One region of the Streptacidiphilus rugosus AM-16 genome, then DNA from elsewhere that is predicted to be linked to it. Evidence: riboswitches for the same ligand, from Rfam matches in the RefSeq annotation. Region 1 holds a riboswitch; the other holds the start of a gene.
The links. Region 1 has a riboswitch for glycine ahead of gcvT (glycine cleavage system aminomethyltransferase GcvT). Riboswitches for the same ligand answer to the same signal wherever they lie in the genome.
Positions count from the first base shown of each region.

Region 2: another riboswitch for glycine. It lies ahead of gcvP (aminomethyl-transferring glycine dehydrogenase); the one in region 1 lies ahead of gcvT (glycine cleavage system aminomethyltransferase GcvT).

Region 1 covers NZ_JQMJ01000004.1:6,222,066-6,231,264, reverse strand. The annotation lists gene BS83_RS37185 (L-serine ammonia-lyase) at 1-1,282, opposite strand, end outside; gene glyA (serine hydroxymethyltransferase) at 1,422-2,690, opposite strand; gene gcvH (glycine cleavage system protein GcvH) at 2,728-3,105, opposite strand; gene gcvT (glycine cleavage system aminomethyltransferase GcvT) at 3,212-4,330, opposite strand; glycine riboswitch at 4,481-4,590, opposite strand; gene BS83_RS37165 (enhanced serine sensitivity protein SseB C-terminal domain-containing protein) at 4,624-5,415, shown strand; gene BS83_RS37160 (enhanced serine sensitivity protein SseB C-terminal domain-containing protein) at 5,592-6,323, shown strand; gene BS83_RS37155 (ABC transporter permease) at 6,866-7,864, shown strand; gene BS83_RS37150 (ABC transporter substrate-binding protein) at 8,010-9,199, shown strand, end outside.
Region 2 covers NZ_JQMJ01000004.1:1,307,254-1,316,452, reverse strand. The annotation lists gene BS83_RS15105 (DNA polymerase IV) at 1-1,192, shown strand, start outside; partial or broken gene BS83_RS48905 (PRC and DUF2382 domain-containing protein) at 1,526-2,623, opposite strand; glycine riboswitch at 2,814-2,913, shown strand; gene gcvP (aminomethyl-transferring glycine dehydrogenase) at 3,075-5,957, shown strand; gene BS83_RS15090 (DUF5999 family protein) at 6,142-6,333, opposite strand; gene BS83_RS15085 (hypothetical protein) at 6,560-7,177, opposite strand; gene BS83_RS15080 (glutamate--cysteine ligase family protein) at 7,567-9,069, shown strand.

The DNA.
Region 1 (9,199 bases):
TCTTGATCGCCTTGTCCAGCGAGACGTGGTGGCGGCCGTCGCCGCGGAGCGCCATGCGGGCGGCGGTGACGGCCTTGACGGCCGCCATGCCGTTGCGTTCGATGCAGGGGATCTGGACCAGGCCGCCGACCGGGTCGCAGGTGAGGCCGAGGTTGTGCTCGATGCCGATCTCTGCGGCGTTCTCGACCTGCTCGGGCGTGCCGCCGAGGACCTCGGCGAGGCCGCCGGCGGCCATGGAGCAGGCGGAGCCGACCTCGCCCTGGCAGCCGACCTCGGCGCCGGAGATGGAGGCGTTCTCCTTGAAGAGCATGCCGACCGCGCCCGCGGCGAGCAGGAAGCGGACGACGCCGTCCTCGTCCGCGCTGGGGATGAAGTTCAGGTAGTAGTGCAGGACCGCCGGGATGATGCCCGCCGCGCCGTTGGTCGGGGCGGTGACGACGCGGCCGCCAGCCGCGTTCTCCTCGTTGACGGCCATCGCGTAGAGGGTGACCCACTCCATCGCGTTCGCCGGGCCGATGCCCTCGACGCGCAGGGCCCGTGCGCCGGAGGCGGCGCGACGGCGGACCTTGAGGCCGCCGGGGAGGATGCCCTCGTGGTGCATGCCGTTGCGCACGCACTCCTGCATCACGGACCAGATCTCCAGCAGGCCCGTCCGGATCTCCGCCTCGGTGCGCCAGGCCTTCTCGTTCTCCAGCATGAGGGAGGAGATGGACAGGCCGGTCTCGTTGGTCAGCCGCAGCAGGTCGGTGCCGGTGCGGAAGGGGTACTTCAGGACGGTGTCGTCGAGCACCACGCGGTCCGCGCCGATGGCGTCCTCGTCGACGACGAAGCCGCCGCCGACCGAGTAGTAGGTCTTCTCCAGCAGCGGTACGCCCGCCGCGTCGTAGGCGCACAGGGTCATGCCGTTGGCGTGGTACGGCAGCGACCTGCGGCGGTGCAGGATCAGCTCGTTCTCGGGGTCGAAGCCGATCTCGTGGGTGCCGAGCAGCGAGAGTCGCTTGGTCGCCCTGATCCGTTCGACGTCCAGGTCGGCCTGCGCGATGTCGACCGTTCGCGGCGAGTGACCCTCCAGACCCAGCAGCACCGCCTTCGGGGTGCCGTGGCCGTGGCCGGTCGCGCCGAGCGAGCCGAAGAGCTCCGCGCGCACCGAGCACGTGTCGGCCAGCAGGCCCTCCGACTTCAGCCGGCGGGCGAACATGCGCGCCGCCCGCATCGGGCCGACCGTGTGGGAGCTGGACGGGCCGATGCCGATGGAGAAGAGGTCGAAGACGCTGATGGCCACGAGGACGCCCTTGTCTTGTGGTGGGGGACGAACGGAGGGAACACGCGCCGGGGCACCGCGCGCCACCGTGTGGTTCCAGTGTGCGCGGTGCCCCGCCGATTTCATACGAACTGCCCGAAAACTCCGGGCCCCCGACGACTTACAGGTCGGGGTAGAGCGGGTGCTTCGCCGCCAGCGCGCTGACGCGCGCCGCGAGCTCGGCGGACTTGGCCTCGTCGAAGGACGGCTTCAGCGCCTCGGCGATGATGTCGGCGACCTCACGGAAGTCCTCGGCCTGGAAGCCGCGGGTGGCCAGCGCCGGAGCGCCGATGCGCAGGCCGGAGGTGACCATCGGCGGGCGCGGGTCGAACGGCACCGCGTTGCGGTTGACCGTGATGCCGACCGCGTGCAGGCGGTCCTCCGCCTGCTGGCCGTCCAGCTCGGACTTGCGCAGGTCCACCAGGACCAGGTGCACGTCCGTGCCGCCGGAGAGGACGGAGACGCCGGCCTCGACCGCGTCCGACTGCGTCAGCCGCTCGGCGAGGATCTTGGCGCCTTCGAGGGTGCGGCGCTGGCGGTCCTTGAACTCCTCCGTGGCGGCGACCTTGAAGGCCACGGCCTTGGCGGCGATCACGTGCTCCAGCGGGCCACCCTGCTGGCCGGGGAAGACCGCGGAGTTGATCTTCTTGGCGTACTCGGCCTTGGAGAGGATCACGCCGCCGCGCGGACCGCCGAGGGTCTTGTGCGTCGTCGTGGTGACCACGTCCGCGTAGGGCACCGGGGAGGGGTGCAGCCCCGCGGCGACCAGGCCGGCGAAGTGGGCCATGTCGACCATCAGCAGCGCGCCGACCTCGTCCGCGATCCGGCGGAATGCGGCGAAGTCCAGCTGACGCGGGTAGGCGGACCAGCCGGCCACGATCAGCTTGGGCTGGTGCTCCTTGGCCAGGCGCTCGACCTCGTCCATGTCGACCAGGTTCGTCTCGGCGTCCACGTGGTAGGCGACCACGTTGTAGAGCTTGCCGGAGAAGTTGATCTTCATGCCGTGGGTCAGGTGGCCGCCGTGCGCCAGGTCCAGACCGAGGATCGTGTCCCCGGGCTTGATCAGCGCGAACATCGCGGCGGCGTTGGCCTGCGCGCCGGAGTGCGGCTGCACGTTGGCGTGCTCGGCGCCGAAGAGCTCCTTGATCCGGTCGATCGCGAGCTGCTCGACGACGTCGACGTGCTCGCAGCCGCCGTAGTAGCGGCGACCGGGGTAGCCCTCGGCGTACTTGTTGGTGAGCACCGAGCCCTGGGCCTCCAGAACCGCCACCGGGGCGAAGTTCTCGGAGGCGATCATCTCCAGGGTGGACTGCTGGCGGTGCAGCTCGGCGTCCACAGCGGCGGCGACCTCGGGGTCGAGGCTGTGCAGGGACTGATTGAGGACGGTCATGGCGTTCTGGGGATCCCTCGGCTCGTCAGACAGGCGGTCAGCCGCCGGTGTGGGCGGTGTACTCGTCGGCGCTGAGCAGACCCTCCGGCTCGCCGTCGAGACGGAGCTTGAAAAGCCAGCCACCCTCGAAGGGCTCCGAGTTGACCAGGGCCGGGTCGTCGATGACGGCCTGGTTGACCTCGACGACCTCGCCGGAGGCGGGGGTGTAGAGGTCGCTGACCGACTTGGTCGACTCCAGCTCGCCACAGGTGTCGCCGGCGGCCACGGTGTCGCCGACCTCGGGCAGCTGGACGTAGACGACGTCACCGAGAGCGTCGGCGGCGAAGGCGGTGATCCCGACGGTGGCCACGCCACCCTCGGCGGCCGTCAGCCACTCGTGCTCCTTGCTGTACGTGAGGTGCTGGGGGTTGCTCATGACGTGATTCTCCCGGATGAGGTGTGGGTACGGCGAAACGGGGGCCAGTCGTCCCAGAATGTGGTGACCCCGAAGAGTGATTCTTGCGGCGCGGGCGCGCCGCGGCTCAGCGGGCGCGCTTGTAGAACGGCAGCGCGACGACCTCGACCGGCTCGTGCGTGCCGCGCACGTCCACGGCGACGCTGCCGCCCGGCGTGGCGTGGGCGGCGTCCACGTAGGCCATGGCGATCGGCTTGCCCAGGGTCGGGGAGGGCGCGCCGGAGGTGATCGAGCCGATGACCGTGCCCTCGGCGTCGACGACGTTCATCTCCGCCCGGGGGACCCGGCGGCCGGGGGAGACCAGGCCGACCAGCACCCGCGGCGGGGTGGCGGCGGCCTGCTCGGCGGCCTTCTCCAGGGCCTCACGGCCGACGAAGGCGCCGTCGTTGGTCGTCTTGTCGAAGCGCACGACGCGGCCCAGGCCGGCGTCGAAGGGGGTCAGCGAGGTGTTGAGCTCGTGCCCGTACAGCGGCATCCCGGCCTCCAGGCGCAGGGTGTCGCGGCAGGAGAGCCCGCAGGGGATCAGCCCGTAGGAGGCGCCGGCCTCGGTCAGCGCGGCCCAGACCGCCTCGGCGTCGGCCGGGGCGAGGAAGAGCTCGAAACCGTCCTCGCCGGTGTAGCCCGTCCGGGCGAGCAGCGCCGGGCGGCCCGCGACGGTGGCCGGGAGGGAGGTGTAGTACTTCAGGCCCGGCAGGTCGGCGTCGGTGAGCGAGCCGAGGATCGCGGGGGAGTCGGGGCCCTGGACGGCGATCAGCGCGTACGCGTCGCGGTCGTCGCGCACGACGGCGTCGAAGCCCTCCGCGCGGGCGGTCAGCTCGTCGAGCACCAGCTGCGCGTTGGAGGCGTTGGCGACGACCATGAACTCGGCCTCACCGGTGCGGTAGACGATCAGGTCGTCCAGGATGCCGCCGTCGGGGGCGCAGATCATGGTGTAGCGGGCCTTGTTCACCGCGAGCGCGGAGACGAAGCCGACCAGCGCGTGGTCCAGCAGCTCGCCCGCCTGCGGACCGGTGACCGTGATCTCGCCCATGTGGGAGAGGTCGAAGAGGCCGGCCTTGGTGCGGACGGCGTTGTGCTCCTCGCGCTCGCTGCCGTAGCGCAGCGGCATGTCCCAGCCGGCGAAGTCGGTCATGGTGGCGCCGAGGGAGCGATGGACGGCGTCCAGCGCGGTCAGGCGGAGAGACATAGCAGGATCTCCAAGCGGTTCAGGGCATGCTGCGGCAGGGTCCCTCCCCGTCTGTCGCTGCGACCTGAGAGCTTCACCGCGCCCGTGGGCACGGCTTGCACCGTGGGTGGACCAGCACGCCGAACGTGACTGGTCGCTTTCCAGAACTGCCTCGCCCGTGCGGTGTTGTGCCTGAGAGATTCGGGGGAGGGCTTGCTCCTTCGGCGCCGACGACCCGCCCCGGGACGGGGTGTGTCGCCGAGCTCTCCCGCGCGGGTTCGAACGGCCGGTATGCGATTGTGAGTGGGCCCATCATGGCATGGCACACGGGCGCTGGCGAACAGGTGGAGGAGACCGTGCAGGAGTACCCGGGGGTCCCGCAGCAGCAGGTGGGGAGGTGGCCGGAGAACGAGCTGGAACTCGCGCTCGCCGCCTCCGTCGGCGACCCGGGGGCGACGCCGCGCCTGATGGAGGTGCTGGGCCGCAGCCACGTCTGGGTCCCGATGCCGTCCGGCCCGAGCCGTGACGGGGTCACCCTCGACCTGCCCACCACGGAGCTGGCGGGACAGCCCTTCGTCCCGGTCTTCAGCTCGGAGGCGCAGTTGCGCGCGGTGGCGGGCCCGGAGATGCCGTACGCGATCGCCCCGGTCCGCGAGCTGGCCCGCGGGCTCCCGCAGGGCGTCGGCCTGGCGGTCAACCCCGAGGGCGCGGTCGGACTCCCCGTCCCCGCGGCGGGCGTCCCCGACCTGTGCGGCGACCCGGCCGAGGAGGGCGTCCGCGCGACGGCGTGGGAGCCTGAGGCGCACGAGGAGCCGTACGACTTCCTGGCCGCGGCGGTGGGCGAACTGGCCTCCCTGCCGGTCGTGCTGACGGCGCGTCGCGCGTACGTCCAGGTGGAGGGCGACGCCCCGAAGCTCTTCGTCGGCGTCCAGCTCGCCCGCTACGACGCGGCGGACCACGAGGCCGTCGGCCTCGCGCTCGGCCGCGCGCTGGGCGCGGTCCCGCTGCCGTTCGAGGTCTCCCTGGTCCTCCTCGACGCGGTGGCCGAGGACCCCACGGCGCAGTGGATGCTCCGAACGGTCGCACCTTTCTACTCCCAGGCCTGACGACGGCGGAGCGCTTGCACGCGCCCCTGAGCGCGCCGGGCAGTCGCCTGCAGAGTTGGTTTCCGACCGAGCCCGTGGCGTGATCGTCCGGTGTCGCGCGAGTACTAGGCTGCACCGCGGCGAAGGATCGCCGTGGGCGATCCTGGGGTGAGCGGATCGTGAGGGGGGCGGAGACGATGATCGAAGCGGCACTGCGGGAGCTCGCGCCCGGCCGTTACGACCGGTACGAGGCGCTGCTGCAGGAGATCGCCGCCGGCGAGCTCTTCATGCTGCTGTGGCACGGCCTCCCCGGCAGCCCCGACGTCCAGTACGGCAACCTCGAGGTCGGCGGGTACGGCTACGCCCCCTGTGTCACCTCCGCCGAGCAGCTCGCCGCGTCCGGATGGACCCGGCAGCACCAGGTCGTGCCCGGCGTCGAGGTCGCGGCCGCGCTCTACCGCGAGCGGTGGGGGCTGTGGCTCGACCCGCACGCGAGCGGCGGCGGGGTCGGGATCCCGTGGGCGGATCTGCGCCGGATCGCCGGCGGACTCGACCGGCTGCCCGCCGGCCCGCTCTCGCTGACCGCCGTGGACGCGCCGCCGAGCAGCGTCCCCGAGAGCGTCGGCAGCCCCGCCGCGACGGCCCCGTTCTTCCGTCAACTCATCGCTGCCGCAAGCGAAACATCCGCTGTGCAGTCGTTGCGGCGTGCTTGGGTGGAACCGTCCGTCGGTGAGCCTTATGTCGTTCTTGGTCTGGAACTGACCGATTCGTCCGCCCAGTCCGTCGACGCCGTCCGGCAGATGATGCACCGCGCCCTGCCGGCCGCCCCCGACGGTCTCGCCGTGTCGACCGTCGCACTGGCGGACCCTTATGACCAGGTCGCGTCATGGCTTTCCGCGCGTATGCCGGCGTGCTATCAGCGGGTCTGACACTTCCCGGAGTGGTGTCATCCGAGGCTCTGACCAGCGGAAATATCCTCTACGCGCGTTGACGCCTGTGGCGCACGGGCGCCGAGAGGCTCCTGAATCGACGTATTCGCAGGTTGCGGCTTTGCATCGATGCAGGTCACGGTTAGGAAACCATTCACTGGCGGGTCTTTCGGACTTATGTGCCGTTGATGAAAGCTTCTGCAACAAGCCGGGGCGGCCAGGTGTCGCTCTCGCTTGCCGTCCCCGTCGAACGCCTCGGTCACACCCGACTTGAGCGGTCAGCAGGCCGACGGGAGTACGTGGAACCACCGCATATCCACTGATGCACCTGCTTCACCGCTGCACCAGCTACACCCATGCATTGACGCACCATCAGCTTCCCGGGCAAGTCCGTCCGGCAGCTCAGCTTTCCGCACTCAGCACTTGGCACCACTAGTGAACTGCGACCGTGTCCGCGGGCCTGCTCCTCTACCCGGAGCGCGTCCTGGCAGGTCGGCCGGGCACCGTGTGCCGGTCACCACCGGCTTGGGGGTCTTCTCCATATGACTGCGCCACTCCACGACTCCGGGACCGCAACACTGGAGGTTCCAGCTGACCCGACGGTCGCTCCTAAGAAGATCGTCGGCCGTTCGCCCGGCCGCATTGCTTGGGAGCGGCTGAAGCGCGACAAGATCGCCCTCGGTGGCGGCTTCGTGGTGATCCTGCTGATCCTGGTGGGTGTCTTCGCGCCGCTTCTGTGCAAGATCGTCGGGCAGGACCCCGACACCTTCCACACGAAGCTGCTCGACGCCTCGCTGGGCATCGGCACGCCGGCAGGTTCCTTCGGCGGCATGAGCTCCACCCACCTTCTCGGCATCGACCCGACCTACGGCCGCGACATCTTCGCCCGTATCGTCTACGGTGCCCAGATCTCGCTGATCGTCGCCTTCGGCGCAGCAGCCCTCGCGGTGGTCATCGGTGTGGTGCTGGGTCTGGCGGCCGGCTTCTTCGGCGGGTGGGTCGACTCGGCGATCAGCAGGATCATGGACATCCTGCTGGCCTTCCCGCAGCTGCTCTTCTCCATCGCGTTGCTCTCGGTCATGCCGACCAAGCTGCTCGGGCTCTCCGGCAGCGGTCCGCGCATCCTCGTGCTGATCTTCGTCATCGGCTTCTTCGGCTGGCCCTACATCGGCCGCATCGTCCGTGGCCAGGCCCTGTCCATGCGTGAGCGCGAGTTCGTGGAGGCGGCTCGCAGCCTCGGCGGCGGCAACATCCACATCCTGTTCAAGGAACTGCTGCCCAACCTGGTCGCCCCGATCCTCGTCTACACGACGCTGATGATCCCGACCAACATCCTCAACGAGGCTGCCCTCAGCTTCCTCGGTGTCGGTGTCCAGCCGCCGACCCCCTCCTGGGGGCAGATGCTCTCGGACTCGATCCAGTACTACACGGTCGACCCGACCTACATGGTGATCCCCGGTCTCGCGATCTTCGTCACCGTGCTCTCCTTCAACCTCTTCGGCGACGGCCTGCGCGACGCGCTGGACCCGAAGGGCAACTAGACCGCCTGCGCCTCACGGCGCGGCCCTCAATCCGGTGGAGAGCAGCGGCTCATCCATCAGACGACCAGCGCCCCCTCAATCCGGGCACTGGGCACTCTCGGAGGTTGACACCAAAGTGATTACCCGCAACAAGGCGCTTGCTGCCGTGGGTCTGATCGGGGCCATCGCCCTGACCACCTCGGCCTGCGGCGGCTCCTCTGCCCCCAAGACCGGTGGGACCACCCCCGGCGGCTCGTCCTTCAACGCCGCTGCCACCAGCATCGTGAACCCGTCCACCAAGAAGGGCGGCACTCTCAAGCTCTGGAGCACGCAGGACGTCGACTCGCTCGACCCGGCGATCGGCTACTACGCCTTCGTCTGGGACCTGCAGCGCTTCTACACCCGCACGCTGGTCCAGTACCCCTCGAAGCCGGGCAAGGACGGTCTGGTCCTCCAGCCCGACCTGGCGCAGGCCATGCCGACGATCACCAACGACGGCAAGACCTACACCTTCAAGCTGAAGTCCGGCCTGAAGTTCCAGGACGGCACCCCGATCACGTCCAAGGACATCAAGTACGGCATCGAGCGCGTCTTCGCGCAGGACGTCCTGCCGAACGGCCCGATCTACCTGCTCAGCGACCTGGACGAGGGCCAGAAGTACCCCGGCCCGTACAAGGACAAGGACCCGGCCGGTCTGAAGTCCGTGCAGACGCCGGACGACAGCACCATCGTCTTCAACCTGGCCCAGGCCAACTCGGACTTCCTCAACCACCTCGCCATGGGTGGCGCGGCCCCGGTCGAGCAGTCCAAGGACGACGGCGCCAACTACGCCAAGCACCCGGTCTCCTCGGGCCCGTACGAGGTCGAGAACTATGTCGCCAACAAGGGCTTCGACATGGTTCGCAACCCGAACTGGGACCAGTCGACCGACAGCCTGCGCACGGCGCTGCCGGACAAGATCACCTTCACGGTGACCTCCAACGCCGATGACCTGGACAGCCGCCTCCTCGACGGCTCCATCGACCTCGACGCCGGCCAGCGTGGAGTCCAGACGGCCGCTCAGGGCAAGATCCTGACGAACCCGTCGCTGAAGGCCGACACCGTCGACGCGCCCGCCGCGACGATCCGTTACATCTCCATCCAGACCAAGGTCGCGCCGTTCGACAACGTCGACTGCCGCAAGGCCGTCGAGTACGCGATCAGCGGCTCGGACCAGCAGACCGCCCGTGGCGGTAAGTGGGCCGGCGCGCTGGCGACCAACATGCTGCCGCCGTCGATCCCGGGTTCGGACAACTACGACCCGTACAACCTGGCCGCCGGCCAGCCGCAGATCGCCCAGGCCAAGGCCGAGCTGGC
Region 2 (9,199 bases), 4.9 Mb from region 1:
GGCCTTCGTCGACCTCGCCGCCGGGCCCTACGGCGGGCTGCTGGAGTCGGGCGGCGCGGAGCTGGCCCGCGCGCTCGGGGAGGACCTGCGGGCCGACATCGCCGCCAAGGTCGGCCTGACCGCGTCGGTCGGCCTGTCCACGACGAAGTTCCTCGCCAAGATCGCCTCCGAGCAGGCGAAGCCGGACGGACTCGTCCTGATCGAGGCCGGCCGCGAGCGCGAGGTCCTGCAACCGCTCCCGGTCCGCGCGCTGCCCGGCGTCGGCCCCGCCACGGCGGAGACGCTGCGCCGCGCGGGCCTCACCCTGGTCTCCGACGTGGCGGCGCTCTCCCAGGAGGAACTGGTCCATCTGCTGGGCCGCGCGCACGGCGCGGGCGTCCACGAGCTGGCCCAGGGCCGCGACGAGCGGCCGGTCGTCCCCGACCGGGACGCCAAGTCCGTCTCCGTGGAGGACACCTTCGAGGTCGACCTCGGCGACCGCGACCGGATCATGGAGGAGCTGGACCGGCTGGCCGACCGCTGCGTCCGCAGGCTCCGCGCGGCGGGACGCTCGGGGCGCACGGTGGTCGTCAAGATCCGCCGCTTCGACTTCAGCACGCTGACCCGCTCGGAGACCTTGCCGGCCCCGACGGACGACCCGCTGGTGATAGCGCAGATGGCCCGCCGCCTGGTCGACTCCGTCGAACTGCTGGGCGGCATTCGCCTGCTCGGCGTCGGTGTCACCGGGCTGGCGGACTGGACGCAGGAGGATCTCTTCGCGCAGGCGCAGCGGGAGGAGATGGAGGAGTACGAGGAACTCGCGGAGCTGGCCGACGCGGCGGAGGCGAGCGAAGGGGCCGAGCCGGCCGAGCCCGCGTACGGCGGCCCGACCGGCCCGCGGGCGTTCCACCCCGGCGGGGAACTGACCGGCCGCCGCTGGATGCCGGGGCAGGACGCGGAGCACGCCGAGTTCGGCCACGGCTGGGTCCAGGGCAGCGGCGTGGGCCGCGTGACGCTCCGCTTCGAATCCCCGGGCTCCCCGGTCGGCCGCGTCCGCACCTTCCCGGTGGACGACCCGGCCCTCACCCCCGCCCCCGCCCTCCCGCTCCACCCGGCAACGCCGGACAGCCGCGGCGCTCTGCAGGCGAGCAGCCCCCAGGGGCGCGAGGAACTGCGGGAGCAACCACCCTGTGCGGATGGCCCTGCTCACTGAGGACCATCTGCATGCCGGTGGCTTGTCGCGCCGTTCCTCGCGCCCCTGGGTGGTTGCAACGCGCCCTCTCTTTGGCGGTAGCGCGCCGTTCCTCGCGCCCCTGAGGGGGTGGCTACATGCCCATCGCGTGGTCGGGGAGGTCCGCCGCGGGGCCGACCGGGGCCATGGGGCGGGCTGCCGGGGAGGCCGGCGTGCCGGCCAGTGGGGGCCGCCGACGGGGGCGCCGGCGGCGGGGGGAGTGACCGGGGTGCCCGCAGGGCGCGAGCCGTCCTGGACCTGGATGTGCTCGCGGTGGAGCTCCTCGCGGACGACCTCCTCCTCGGTGATCCGCTCGGTCACCAGGCGGATCCGTTCCACCGGCACGATCGTCTTCTTCACGACCAGGCGCTCCTCGTGGAGGGTCACCTCCTCCACGCTCTCCGCGATCTCCTCCTCGGTCAGCTGCGCGCGCTCCTCCGCGCTGACCGGGACGCGCTCCACGCGGATCCGCTCGCGGACGACCGGGACGCGGCGTTCGACCTGCTCGGTCGTGACGTACTTGCGCAGCCGCGCGCGGCCCAGCACGCGCCACTCGGTGCTGATGTCCAGCCGCTCCTCGCGGCAGACGAACTCGACCGGGTCCGGCACCGGGTCCTTCGCACCGGCCGACTTCTGCGGAGCGGCCAGTCCCGGCAGCGGGTCGGTCAGCGGGTCCGGGCGTCGCTGCGCGTCCGCGCCGGGGAACGGCGCGGCCGGCGGCGTCTGCTGCACCGTCGGCGCGGGCGCGGGGGTCGACACCGCCGCCGCTGCCGGGGCGGCGGCAGCCGCCGCGGCTGCCGGAGCCGGGGCCGAGGTGCCGGTCTTCGGAGCCCCGCCGGTGACGAACGCGGCGGTGCGGCCCGCACCGGACAGCGGCTCCACCACCGGGGTGCCCGTCAGCGTCCGTTCCACCGGCTTCTCCTCGCGCTCGTTCTTGTGCTTCGCAGCCGCCGCCGCGGTCGCCGCAGTCGCGGCAGCGGCGGTACCGGCGGCCGCCGCCGGAGTCGCGGTCATCACCGTCGCCTGCGCGGGCTTGTCCGCCAGGCGGGCGCCGGAGTCCGCGGCGTGCTGGCCGTTGCCGGTGGGCACCTCGAGCCCGTAGTAGCGGTAGAGCTGGAGCTCCTGCGCCGGGGAGAGGTGCTGGCCGACGCCGAAGTCGGGGGAGTCCTTCACCTGCGACTTCTCGTAGGGCACGCGCAGCTCGTCGGAGACGAACTCGCTCGTCGTCAGCGGGACGAAGGCGTCACGGCCGAAGAGGCCGGTCCGTACGGCCGCCCACTCGGGCTCCCCGGTGGCGTCGTCGAGGTAGACCTCGTCCACCGTGCCGATCTTCTCGCCGTTCTTGTCCACGGCCTTGTGGCCGATCAGATCCCTGGGGTCGATCTCGGTCTGCACGCTGTTCCACTCCTCCATCGGCCGCGCCGGTCTGTTCAACTGACGAACGTGCTCAACTCATACGAAAAGGCACAATGATCGCTTTGTCGAACGTACGCAGCTCCACCGGGTGTGTCGCTGCTCCGTCCGGGTTCATGCCGGGTGGCCCGGGTGTGATCTGCGCCCCGTTCGTCGCGGGAAGCGCGCTGGTAGGCTGGCCGTTGACCGTCGAGCATGCGCGGGAGAGTCCGATCGTCCATCAGGGCGAGCGGCGCCGAAGGAGCAAATCCTCCCCGGAATCTCTCAGGCCGAAGTACCGCGCACGCGAGGTCACTCTGGAAAGCAGTACCGCGTCGGCAGTTTCGGGGCGGTACTCACCGACGGTGAAAGCCGGCTCCGGCCGGTGAAGCTCTCAGGTTCCATGACAGAGGGGGAGGTCGTCCGGGCGTCCACAGCGCCCATCGGGTCCGACCAGGAGGCCACACTCCCCATGACGTCCTCGCTTTCCGCGCTGGAGCAGTCCAGCCCCTTTGAGAACCGCCACATCGGCCCGGACGCCGAGGCCCAGGCGAAGATGCTGGCGCAGGTGGGTTACGGCTCCCTGGACGAGCTGACCGCCGCCGCCGTCCCGGACGCCATCCGCAGCCTGACCGCGCTGGACCTGCCGGCCGCCCGCTCCGAGGCCCAGGTGCTGGACGAGCTCCGCGAGCTCGCCGACCGCAACCAGGTGCTCCGCTCGATGATCGGGCTCGGCTACTACGGCACCTTCACCCCGCCGGTGATCCTGCGCAACGTCCTGGAGAACCCCTCCTGGTACACCGCGTACACGCCGTACCAGCCGGAGATCTCGCAGGGCCGCCTGGAGGCGCTGCTCAACTTCCAGACCATGGTCACCGACCTGACCGGTCTGCCCACCGCCGGCGCCTCCCTGCTGGACGAGGGCACCGCCGCGGCCGAGGCCGTCGCGCTGGCCCGCCGCATGGGCAAGGTCAAGGGCGGCGTCTTCGTGATCGACGCCGACACCCTGCCGCAGACCGTCGCGGTCATCGAGACCCGCACGGTGCCGACCGGCATCGAGACCGTCGTCGCCGACCTGAGCGAGGGCATCCCGGCCGAGATCGCCGAGCGCGGCGTCTTCGGCGTGCTGCTGCAGTACCCGGGCGCGTCCGGTGTGGTCCGCGACCTGGCCCCGGTCATCGCCCAGGCCAAGGAGCTCGGCGCGGTCGTCACCGTCGCCGCCGACCTGCTGGCGCTGACCCTGCTGAAGTCCCCTGGCTCGCTCGGCGCGGACATCGCGGTCGGCACCACCCAGCGCTTCGGCGTCCCGATGGGCTTCGGCGGCCCGCACGCCGGCTACATGTCCGTGCGCGCCGAGTTCGCCCGCAGCCTGCCCGGCCGCCTGGTCGGCGTCTCCGTCGACGCCGACGGCAACCGCGCCTACCGCCTGGCGCTGCAGACCCGCGAGCAGCACATCCGCCGCGAGAAGGCCACCTCCAACATCTGCACCGCTCAGGTGCTGCTGGCCGTCATGGCCTCGATGTACGCGGTCTACCACGGCCCGGACGGCCTGGCCCAGATCGCCTCGCGCACCCACCGCTACGCCTCCGTGCTGGCCGAGGGCCTGCGCCGCGGCGGCGTCGAGGTCGTGCACGGCGCGTTCTTCGACACCGTCACCGCCCGCGTGACCGGCCGCGCCGCCGAGGTCGTCGAGGCCGCCCGCGCCGCCGGGGTCAACCTGTACGCGGCCTCCGCCGACCTGGTCTCCGCCGCGTGCGACGAGACCACCACCCGGGCCGACCTGGCCGCCGTCTGGGCCGCCTTCGGCGTGTCGGGCGAGCAGGACGTGGACGCGCTGGACGCCGAGGCCGGCGCCTCGCTGCCGGAGGCGCTGCTGCGCTCCGACGAGTACCTGACCCACCCGACCTTCCACGCGCACCGCTCCGAGACCGGCATGCTGCGCTACCTGCGCAAGCTCGCCGACAAGGACTACGCGCTGGACCGCGGCATGATCCCGCTCGGCTCCTGCACGATGAAGCTGAACGCCACCACCGAGATGGAGGCGATCACCTGGCCCGAGTTCGCGAACGTGCACCCCTTCGCCCCCGAGCAGCAGGCGGGCGGCTACCTGCAGCTGATCGGAGAGCTCGAGCAGCGCCTGGCCGAGGTCACCGGCTACGACGCGGTCTCCATCCAGCCGAACGCCGGCTCCCAGGGCGAACTGGCCGGCCTGCTGGCCGTCCGCGCCTACCACCACGCCAACGGCGACACCGCCCGTGACGTCTGCCTGATCCCCTCCTCCGCCCACGGCACCAACGCGGCCTCGGCCGTCATGGCCGGCATGCGCGTGGTGGTCGTGAAGACGCTGGTCGACGGCGACGTCGACGTCGAGGACCTGCGGGCCAAGATCGACCAGCACCGCGAGCAGCTGGCCGTGCTGATGGTGACCTACCCGTCCACGCACGGCGTGTTCGAGGAGAACATCGGCGACATCTGCGCCGCCGTGCACGAGGCGGGCGGCCAGGTCTACGTCGACGGGGCAAACCTGAACGCGCTGGTCGGTCTGGCCAAGCCGGGCAAGTTCGGCGCGGACGTCTCGCACCTGAACCTGCACAAGACCTTCTGCATCCCGCACGGCGGAGGCGGCCCCGGCGTCGGCCCGGTCGCGGTCCGCGCGCACCTGGCGCCGTACCTGCCGAACCACCCGCTGCAGCCGTCGGCCGGTCCGGTCACCGGCGTCGGCCCGATCTCGGCCGCGCCCTGGGGCTCGGCGGCGATCCTGCCGATCTCCTGGTCGTACGTCCGCCTGATGGGCGGCGAGGGCCTCAAGCGCGCCACGCAGGTGGCCGTGCTCAGCGCCAACTACATCGCGAAGCGCCTCGCGCCGTACTACCCGGTGCTCTTCACCGGCCCCGGCGGGCTGGTCGCGCACGAGTGCATCATCGACCTGCGTCCGCTGGCGAAGTCGGCGGGCGTGAGCGTGGACGACGTGGCGAAGCGCCTGATCGACTACGGTTTCCACGCCCCGACGATGTCCTTCCCGGTGGCCGGGACGCTCATGATCGAGCCCACTGAGAGCGAGGATTTGACCGAAATCGATCGCTTCTGCGCGGCGATGATCGCGATTCGTGCGGAGATTGACCGAGTTGGATCGGGTGAGTGGCCGGCGGAGGACAACCCGCTGCACAACGCCCCGCACACCGCGGCGGCGCTGGCCGGTGACTGGGACCACGCCTACACCCGTGAGCAGGCGGTCTTCCCGGCGGGAGTGAACCCCACCGAGAAGTACTGGCCCCCGGTCCGCCGCATCGACGGCGCCTACGGAGACCGCAACCTGGTCTGCTCCTGCCCCCCGCTGGACGAGTACGACGCGTAAGCGTCATCAGGGGCGCGAGGCTCGCTTTGCGACGGCGAGCCGGTTGCAACATCCAGGGGCGCGAGGAACTGCGCGACAAGCCACCCCAGGTGGTGAGTCGCTCGGCGAGCAGGGTCATCCGCACAGGGTGGTTGCTCGCGCAGTTCCTCGCGCCCCTTGCGTCCTGCGCCTGGCGGCGCAGCCGCTACGCGGCTTCGGCGTATGCGCGGCGGGGGGCGATGACGCTGCCGTCCGGCAGGATCTCGCCGGTGTCCTCGAAAAGCAGGATGCCGTTGCACAGCAGGCTCCAGCCCTGCTCCGGGTGGCTCGCGACGACCGCGGCTGCCTCGCGGTCCGGCGAGCCGGCGGACGGACACTCAGGACGGTGCTGGCACATAGCTTCGTACCTTTCCAAAGCCGGTTTGCGGCGCGGGGTGTGAAGTGCCTTCTCGCCGGGTAGGACGATGGGCCGGTCGCGCTGGTTCTCAGTCTCCGGATTATGGTGCGGAAGCGCAGCCATTTGGTGACATGCGTCACGAACGATCCGCTCCGAGCAGCAGAAACCACCCGTTGTGACCAGATGCGGCATGGTCACAACGGGTGGTGTCAGTGGTGCCGACGGATCAGGCCGTACTGGTGAGGAGTGCGCCGTTCGTGAGCGCCAGCAGGGCCAGCAGTTCCTCGGCGTGGTGGGGGATGTGCGCCGTCACCCCGAGCGGCGCGGGGACCAGCGGGATCAGCAGGTCGGGCGTCGGCGTGGGGGACAACACCGGGTGCAGCCAAAGGGCTGTCATGTAGTGGCCCGGCACCGACAGCAAGCGGGGCAGGTACGTCGTGGGCGTGCCGGCCGCGTGCAGGCGGGCCTGCTGCAGCGCGCGCAGCGTGGACGCCGGGTAGGGCCCCTCGGCGAAGTAGGCGAAGGTGTGCGTCTCGCCGGACTCGTCGGCCGTCAGTTCCAGCGTGTCCGCAGCGGCCACGACCTCCTCTCCCGCCTTGATCAGGAAGCGCCAGCCGGTCCGCCTGGCGGCGGCCAGTGGCGCGACCGCGCCGTCCGCCGTCATCGGGTCGAGCAGATGGACGGGCAGCGGATGCGCGGGGGTGCGCGGCCCGGTGGCTCGTCGCACGGCCGAGGCGCGGACGGGAAGGGCGTCGCTGAGGGCGTCCAGGTCGTCCAGGGCGTCCAGGGCGCCGAGGACGGCGCGAAGGGCCGCGGCTGGCGGCTGGGGCAGCTGCAAGGACATGTCGATTCGCCTCTCGTGGCAGCAGAGACAGGCGGGGCGGTGGTGGTGCGGGAGCTGCTCGGGCGTACTGGGAGCGCAGGCGGAGGGCATGCGCGGGTGCGGTTTGTTCAGATCGTGGTGCAGGGCAGGCCCGAGGGGGCCGGGCCTCCGTGCAGGGTCGGAGGCATCGGCGGCGTCGGGCCATGCGTTCCTGTATCTCGCGAGTCTATACGAACGGGTGCACGGCGTGACTCTTCTACTACTGTCCGTGCATGGTCGCAAGGGAGATTTCGGGCGGTTCGTGTACCCGGCCCCCTATTGGCACATGCCGTTTTCGCGCGTTCTGCCGGACTGTCGATCACGCCTTCGGGGAAGGCTCCCTCTACCGCCGACCGAGGGAGGGGCACCCCATGGGGGAGAAGGTGGCCGCCGGCAGTGCGGACCTGGCGGACCGTCAACTCTACCGCCGCAAGCTGCGACAGTGCGTGGAAGCGCTCGAGCAGCTGCTCGCCGGGGACCGCTTCGACCGGGCCCGCGCGATGATGGGACTGGAGATCGAACTCAACCTCGCCGACGACACGGGGCTGCCGGTCATGCGGAACGAGGAGGTCCTCGAGTCGATCGCCAGCGGGGACTTCCAGACCGAGCTGGGCCAGTTCAACATCGAGGTCAACATCGCCCCGCACCGGCTCGGCGGCCGGGTCTTCGAGGAACTGCGCGAGGAGCTGGTGGTCGGCCTCGGCTACGCCGACCGCAGGGCGCAGCGCGCGGGCGCGCGGATCGTCACGGTCGGCATCCTGCCGACGCTCACGCTGGACCACGCGGTGCTGGACAACATCTCCCGCGGGGACCGATACCGCCTGCTCAACGACCGGATACTCGCCGCCCGCGGGGAGGACATCAGCCTGGACATCCAGGGGGTCGAACGGCTGCGCGCCGACTCGGTCTCCATCGTCGCCGAGGCCGCCTGCACCTCCCTGCAGCTGCATCTGCAGGTGACGCCGCGCCGTTTCGCGGGGGTCTGGAACGCGGCGCAGGCGATGACCGGCGCACAGCTTGCGATGGGGGCCAACGCTCCGTTCCTGTTCGGTCGTGAGCTGTGGCGGGAGACGCGGCCCGTACTGTTCGAGCAAGCGTGCGACACCCGTCCGGACGAGCTGAAGGCGCAGGGGGTCCGGCCGATCACCTGGTTCGGCGAGCGCTGGGTCGACTCCGTCGTGGACCTCTTCGAGGAGAACCTGCGGTACTTCCCCTCGCTGCTGCCGATCTGCGACGAGGAGGACCCGCAGAAGACCCTCGCGGCCGGGGGCGTCCCCGCGCTGCGGGAGCTGCGCCTGCACAACGGCACCATCTACCGCTGGAACCGGCCCGTCTACGACATCGCCGACGGCGTCCCGCACCTGCGCGTCGAGAACCGGGCGCTGCCGGCCGGGCCCACGGTCGTCGACACCCTCGCCAACGCCGCCTTCTACTACGGCCTGGTCCGCTCGCTCGCCGACCAGCCGCGCCCGGTCTGGCAGCGGCTGCCGTTCGAGCTGGCGACGGAGAACTTCCACACCGCGGCGCGGCTGGGCATCGACGCCGAGCTGTGGTGGCCCCGCGGCGGCGGCCGACGCGGCAGCGGCCTCGCCCGCGTACCCGCGCGCGACCTGGTCCGCGACGAGCTGCTGCCGCTGGCCGCCAAGGGTCTGGACGCCTGGGGCGTGGAGGCGGTCGACCGGGACCACTACCTCGGCGTCATCGAGGGCCGGTGCCGCACCGGGATCAACGGCGCGGCATGGCAGACCACGGTCTTCCACGACTGCGTGGACCGGCACGGTCTGGACCGCGGCCCGGCGCTGCTGGCGATGACACGCCGCTACATGGAGCTGATGCGCTCCGGAGAACCGGTCCACACCTGGCCCCTGCACTGAGGCCCGGTCCCAGACCGGTCGGACGGGGACGCCGACCGCCGCCGGCGCCCGGCCGAGGCGCGCTGCGCGCATCCCGCGGGCGCGGCCCGGCCGATCTCCACGATCGGTCCCGGCCGGCCGTCGGCCGCCC